One region of the Dactylosporangium sp. NPDC005572 genome, then DNA from elsewhere that is predicted to be linked to it. Evidence: riboswitches for the same ligand, from Rfam matches in the RefSeq annotation. Region 1 holds a riboswitch; the other holds the start of a gene.
The links. A riboswitch is a leader RNA that binds a small molecule or an ion and turns the genes downstream of it on or off. The one in region 1 is predicted to bind S-adenosylmethionine.
Positions count from the first base shown of each region.

Region 2: linked by a shared signal. The riboswitch ahead of thrC (threonine synthase) and the one ahead of ABZS66_RS19445 (aminotransferase class V-fold PLP-dependent enzyme) in region 1 are both predicted to bind S-adenosylmethionine.

Region 1 is NZ_JBEXCY010000034.1:66,997-70,397, reverse strand. Features, by position in the region: gene ABZS66_RS19450 (PrsW family intramembrane metalloprotease) at 1-1,091, opposite strand, end outside; SAM riboswitch class IV at 1,598-1,713, shown strand; gene ABZS66_RS19445 (aminotransferase class V-fold PLP-dependent enzyme) at 1,729-2,922, shown strand; gene ligD (non-homologous end-joining DNA ligase) at 2,893-3,401, opposite strand, start outside.
Region 2 is NZ_JBEXCY010000003.1:42,971-46,371, forward strand. Features, by position in the region: gene ABZS66_RS02490 (GNAT family N-acetyltransferase) at 1-324, opposite strand, end outside; gene thrC (threonine synthase) at 671-1,939, opposite strand; SAM riboswitch class I at 1,951-2,080, opposite strand; gene ABZS66_RS02500 (glucosyl-3-phosphoglycerate synthase) at 2,175-3,092, shown strand; gene ABZS66_RS02505 (hypothetical protein) at 3,080-3,401, opposite strand, start outside.

The DNA.
Region 1 (3,401 bases):
CGGGCCCAGCGCCGGGCCGACAGCCGCCGCCCCAGCGTGCCGAGCGCGGCGACCTCCGGCGGCGAGAACCATCCCGCCCGCGCGTACTCGCCGAGCACGCGCTCGGTCACCCGGCCCTCGTACGAGCGCAGCCACAGGGCGAAGCCGACCATGCACAGGAAGATCGGCATCATGACGGCGAAGTAGCCGTACAGCAGCACCCATGTGTTGGCCGAGGCGGTCACCGACATCAGGTTCCACGAGCCGTGCAGGATCATCGCCAGGATCAGGCCCGCGATCGGGGCCAGGAACCGCACGGACCGGTTCGAGGTGCGCGAGGCGATGCCGAGGCCGATGCCCGTCATCGCGGTGAACAGCGGGTGGGCGAAGCCGGTCATCACGATCCGCACGATGAAAATGCCGACCAGCACGGCCGCGCCGGAGACCGGCCCGTTCTTCTCGGCGGTGTCGGCGTACCCCTTGAACCCGAGGTACAGGATGTTCTCCACCATGGCGAAGCCGGTGGCCGAAAGTCCACAGTAGACGATGCCGTCGATGATGCCGGAGTACGCGCGGGGGCGGCGCCAGAACAGCAGGATCGGCCCGAGCGCCTTCATGCTCTCCTCGATGAACGGCGCCACCAGCACGGCCACGAGTGCGTCGGAGAGTCCGGCGCGATCGGCGAGATAGGCGCCGGTGGTGTTGACCACGAGCGCCACGCCGGTTGCGACGCAGGCGCCCCAGCCGAAGACGAAGATGAGGTACTTCACCGGCTCCGGCTCGTACCGGTCGAGCCACAGGAAGCAGAAGACGAGCAGGGGCACCGGGATGACCGCGGCGGCGACACCGATGACGAGGGCCGTCCAGCCGCCGCTGAACCCGAAGAAGCCGAGCACGGCCACGCCGCAGGCGGCGATGAACCCCATGACGAGGATGAGCGTCCACAGCCGCCGCCGGTCGGAGCGCTTGGCGGGCGGGGCGGCGGCGAGGGCCAGCGCGGCCGTCGCGTACGACTGCTCGTTGGTCACGGGCTCGGCGGCCACGGTCACGTTGGGCACGGCGGAGGTCGCGGCGGCGGCCGTCGGCGCCCAACTGCCGGGCGCGCCGGGCACCGCGGGCAGCGCGGCCGGCCACCCGGAGGGCGGCGTCCCGATCCCCGCCTGCGCCGGTGCGGGGGAACCCGGGTCGGTGAGGCCAGCGGGGGCCGAGTAGGGCGAGTGCCCGGGCGTCCCGGGCGGCGCCGGCCTAGCCCACGGCGACGCGTCGGGCTGCGGGGACGGCCCGGAAGGCGAGCCCCAGGTCGATGCGGCAGGCGGCTCGGATGGTGCGGCCCAGGTGGACGCGGCGGGCGGCGCCGAGGCCGGCGGAGCGAACCCGTTGCCGGGTGCGGCGGCGGGCGGCTGGGCCGACGGCGCCCACGGGGTCGGAGCGACCCACGGCTCGGGGGCGGGTGGCTGACCACTCGCGGACCCCGCGAAGGGGGCGGCCGGCTGCTCGCCCGGCGGAGTGTCGGCAGGCGCTGACTGGCCCGTCGGGGGCGCGGCCGGTCGGTCGGACGGCGTCCCATTCGGCGGGAGTTCGCTCATGAGCCAACTCTATCCGCGGTACCGTCGGCGGAGGTCATGAGTGCCAGCGCCAAGCCCCGGCTCGCTGGCCGGCAACCCTCGCGTTCGCGGCGGGGTGCCCCGGGTGATGACCCGGCCCGTCGCGCGGTGTGGCGGGCAAGCGCGAACGGAAGGTCATGCCTCCATGTCCGTTGTCCTGTCCCCCGGTGACGTCAAGCTCCGCGACGGCCGCAGCGTCGACTTCGCCAACCTCGACATCGCCGCCACCGCCCCCTGCCTGCGGGTCGTCGCCGACGCGGTCGCCGAGCTGCTGCCCTTCTACGGATCGGTCCACCGCGGCGCCGGGGCGCTGTCGGAGCGGTGCACGCGGGAGTACGAGCAGGCCCGCGAGACCGTGGCCGACGTGCTCGGCTGCGGCGCCGGTGACACCGTCGTCTTCACGCGGAACACCACCGACGCGTTCAACCTGCTCGCGCGCGCCGTGCCCGCGGGCACCACGGTCGTCACGTTCGACACCGAACACCACGCCAACCTGCTGCCCTGGGCCGGCGTGGTGCGGCTGCCGGCGCCCCGGTCGGCCGACGAGGCGGTCGGGTCGCTCACCCGATGCCTGTCCAGCACGGGAAAGAACACGCTGGTCAGCGTGACCGCGGCCAGCAACGTGACCGGGGAGCTGTGGCCGGTCGCGCGGCTCGCCGCCGTGGCACACCGCTTCGGCGCCCGGATCGCGGTCGACGCCGCCCAGCTCGCCCCGCACGCACCGGTCTCGCTGTCCGACCTGGGCGCGGACTACGTGGCGTTCTCCGGCCACAAGATCTACGCACCGTTCGGCGCCGGCGTGCTGGTGGGCCGGGCCGACTGGCTGGACGCCGCCGAGCCGTACCTCGCGGGCGGCGGCGCGAGCGCCAACGTGGCCTTCGACGGCACCGTGCGCTGGGCGACCGGCCCGGCCCGCCACGAGGCGGGGACGCCGAACCTGCTCGGCGCGGTCGCGCTGGCCACGGCCCTGCGGGCGCTCCGGGAGGACAGCCACGAGCAGGCCCTGGTGACCCGCCTGCGGGCCGGCCTGGCCGGGCTGCCGCACGTGGAGGAGCTGCGCCTGTTCGGCCCGGAAGCGCCGCGGGTCGGCATCGTGTCGTTCGCGGTGCTGGGCGAGGACCCGGGCGACCTGGCCGTCCGGCTGGGCCGCGACCACGGCATCGGCGTGCGCACAGGCCTGTTCTGCGCCCACCCGCTGACCCGCCGCCTGCTCGCCGAGGCGACCGCGCGGCTGGGCGCCGAAGCGGTCCCGGCCCAGGCGGTACGCGCCAGCCTCGGCCTGGGCACCACGACGGAGCACGTGGACCGGCTACTCGCCGCCCTGGAGCAGGTCGCCTAGCTCGGCGAGGCGGGCGAGGACGGTGGACGGGTTCAGGTCGGCGGCGGTCAGCTCGCCGGCCTCGACCTCCTCCCAGGTCAGCGGGGCACTCACGGTCGGCAGGGCGCCCGCCCGGAGCGAGTACGGCGCGACCGTGGTCTTGAAGGCGTTGTTCTGGCTCCAGTCGATGAAGACCTTGCCCGGGCGCAGCTGCTTGGCCATCTTCGAGACCACCAGGCCGGGGTGCGCCCGGGCCAGTTCGTCCGCGACCGCCTTGGCGTAGGCGCTCAGCTCGTCGGCCGTCTCGTCGCCCGGTAGCGGTACCACCAGCTGCATGCCCTTCCTGCCGGACGTCTTCGGGCAGCCCGCCAGGCCGTCGGCGGCCAGCCGTTCGCGTAGCAGCAGGGCCACCTCGTAGCACTCCGGGAGGCCGGCCGGCGGGCCCGGGTCCAGGTCGACCACGAGCTGGTCGGGGTCGAGGGTGCGGCCGTCCTCGTCGA
Region 2 (3,401 bases), on a different contig from region 1:
GTAGAGCGCCCGGCCGACGCCCCTGCGCCGAGCCGCGGGCACGACGGAGACGTCGATCATCGCCTTGTCGAGGTTGTCCCAGAGTGGCAGGTCGACCATCGCCGTGCCGACGGGCCCGCCGTCGCGGCGGCCGAGGAAGGTGTGCCGCGCCATGCCGGGCATCGGCACCAAGAGATGCTGGTCGTGCTCGTAGCGACAGTTGGGCGGGAACTCGGGATAGTCCGCGAGCATCGCCTCGTTGCCCACCTGGAACGCCGCGTCGACGGCCGCCGGATCATCGGCGCGCACCTCGACGATCTCGAGCGTGGAGAGGTCCTGGGTCATGCGGCCAGCCTGACCGACGGGCCCATCGACCGGCAACGAATTTTCCCGCGGATGGCACCTGACCCCGGAAATGGTCGAGAGGACGCTCGCCAACACCTCCGGTGTTGTGGTCGCGGACTTCGGGGCCAGAGCCCCGGGTCTCGCGGCGACACGTCCTCCCGCACCGAGCATCCTGGACCCCGCGACAAAGGGCGTCAAGTCCCTCGCACAGCGGACCGCGCGAGTGCGGTCACGCTGCGTTGCGGCCGGATCCTCCAATCGGACGAGTGCGTCCTCGTCCAAGCGTGGAAGCGCTCTCTCTCCGTGAACGGACAGTAGCGAAATCACCCCTGGGCGGGCGGAAAAATCATCCCAGCAGCCCGGCCTCGCGGGCCGACTTCAGCGAGGGCTTGACGCGGTGCGTGAAGCCCACCCGGTCGGCGACCGCATCGAGGGTCTTCAGGCCGTCGCCGGTGTTGAAGATGACCGTCTCCGCGGTCGGGTCGAGCTTGCCGGTCTGCACGAGCTTCTGCAGTACCGCCGTCGTCACACCGCCCGCGGTCTCGGCGAAGACACCGGTGGTGCGGGCCAGCAGCTGGATGCCGGCACGGATCTCGTCGTCGTCGACGTACTCCATCCAGCCGCCGGTGCGGCGGACGGACTCCAGCGCGTAGATGCCGGCGGCCGGGTCGCCGATGTTCAGCGACTTCGCGATGCCGGTGGGCTTGACCGGGACGATCTCGTCGACGCCCTTGTGCAGGGCCGTCGCGATCGGGTTGCAGCCGGCCGACTGCGCGCCGAACACCTTCCACTCGCTCGGCGGGACCAGGCCGATCTCGACCAGCTCGCTGAACGCCTTGTCGACCTTGGTGAGCAGCTCGCCGCTGGCCATCGGGATGACCACCTGGGCCGGGATGCGCCAGCCGAGCTGCTCGGCCACCTCGTACCCGAGCGTCTTGGAGCCCTCGGCGTAGAACGGGCGGACGTTGACGTTGACGAATGCGGTGTTCTCGAACTCGTCGGTCTCGGTCAGCTCCGAGCAGAGCCGGTTGACCTCGTCGTAGGAGCCCTCGATCGCGACCACCTCGCCGCCGTAGACGGCGGTCATGAGCACCTTGCCGGGCTCGAGGTCGGCCGGGATGAACACGGTCGACGGGACGCCGGCACGGGCCGCGTGCGCGGCGACGGAGTTGGCGAGGTTGCCGGTGGAGGCGCAGGAGTACCGCGTGAAGCCCAGCGCCTTGGCCGCCGTGAGCGCGACCGAGACGACGCGGTCCTTGAACGAGTGGGTCGGGTTGGCCGAGTCGTCCTTGACCCACAGCGGGGCGGTGAAGCCGAGCTCGGCGGCCAGCACGTCGGCCTTGACCAGCGGGGTGAGCCCCGGGTCGAGCGTGACGCGGCCGGCCGGGTCCTTACCCACCGGCAGCAGCGGCGCGTAGCGCCAGATGTTCTTGGGTCCCGCTTCGATCTCGGCCCGGGTGACCTTGGCCAGCGCCTCGGCGTCGTAACCGACCTCGAGCGGGCCGAAACACTCGAAACAGGCGTGCTGCGCCGCGAGGGGGAAGGTGGCTCCGCAACCGCGACAGACGAGGTGGCGGGCCGGGGAGTCGGTGAAGATGCTGAGCGTCGAGGTCATGTCGAGGTTTCCTCTCATCTTCCCCGGGTGTTGCACCGGGACGGAATTGGCACCTACCGCGACCGCCTCGCCATCGAGTCGTCGTCGCAGGGGTTGCCGGGGCTTCATCGGGCCGTATCCCTCTGCCCCTCTGGATGAGGTATGTAGTTGTGTCGTGCGCGTTTCAGTGTAAGGGGCACCACGGCACCCACCGTATGAGTCATCTCACGGGTTGGACGTGACTACGGTTTCACTCATGCACCCTTCCGCGGCGGCCTGGTTCGCCGCCCGAACCGCCTCCTGGCTGGACTTTCCCGTCGCCGCGTTGGCCGCGCAGAAGCGGGACACCCGCGTCTCGGTGGTCCTCCCGGCGCTCGACGAGGAGCCCACCGTCGGCGAGATCGTCACCGGCGTACTCACCCTCGGCTCACTCGTGGACGAGGTCGTGGTGGTCGACTCGGGCTCCGTCGACCGCACCGCCGAGGTGGCCGCCGCGGCCGGTGCCGTGGTCCACCACCGCGACGACATCCTGCCGTGGACCGGTTCCCGCCCGGGCAAGGGCGAGGTCCTGTGGAAGGCGCTCGCGGTCACGACGGGCGACATCCTGGTGTACGTCGACGCCGACCTGACCGACTTCCGGCCACACTTCGTGACCGGCCTGCTGGGGCCGCTGTTCGCCGACCCGACCGTCCAGATGGTGAAGGCCTTCTATGACCGGCCATTGCTGGACGTCTCCGCGGCCGGCGGCGGGCGGGTGACCGAGCTCGCCGCGCGCCCGCTGCTCAACGCGCACTTCCCGGAGCTGGCGGGGGTCGTCCAGCCGCTCGCGGGCGAGTACGGGGCCCGGCGGTCGCTGCTGGAGCGCCTGCCGTTCGCGTACGGCTACGGCGTCGAGACCGGCCTGCTCATCGACACCTACCGCACCGCGGGGCTGGACGCGCTCGCCCAGGTCGACCTGGGGCAGCGCACGCACGGCCATCAGGACACGGCGGCGCTGGGCCGGATGGCGGCCACGATCGTCCACACGATCAACGACCGCGTGTCGCCCGAGCACAAGCTGTGGCCGACGCTGACCCAGTTCCGGCGTCATGAGGATGGTGTCGTACCCCAGGTGACCGACGTGTCGCTCCCCGACCGCCCGCCGATGGCGACCGTTGACGGCTACCCGGCGTAGCCCTCTTCGGCTGGGGTGAATGTCCAGAGATTCGCTGTTGTCACTCCGGCCCCGAGCACGGCGAGGGCCAGCCCACCGATCTCGGCCGCGAGCAGCCATCCGGGCGTGTCGATGATGGCGGCGGGCTCGCCACCGGTGAGCCCGCCGACGCCGAGGGCGGCCGCGACGAGCAGGAGCAGCACCAGGATGAGGACCGCGGTGACCCGCAGCATCCAGTGCCCGATCCGCCCGCCGAACGCCGCCAGGATGGCGGTGCCGCCGGCGATCGCCGCGCCGAAGCCGGCGGCGATCGCCCCGATGAGCGTGAAA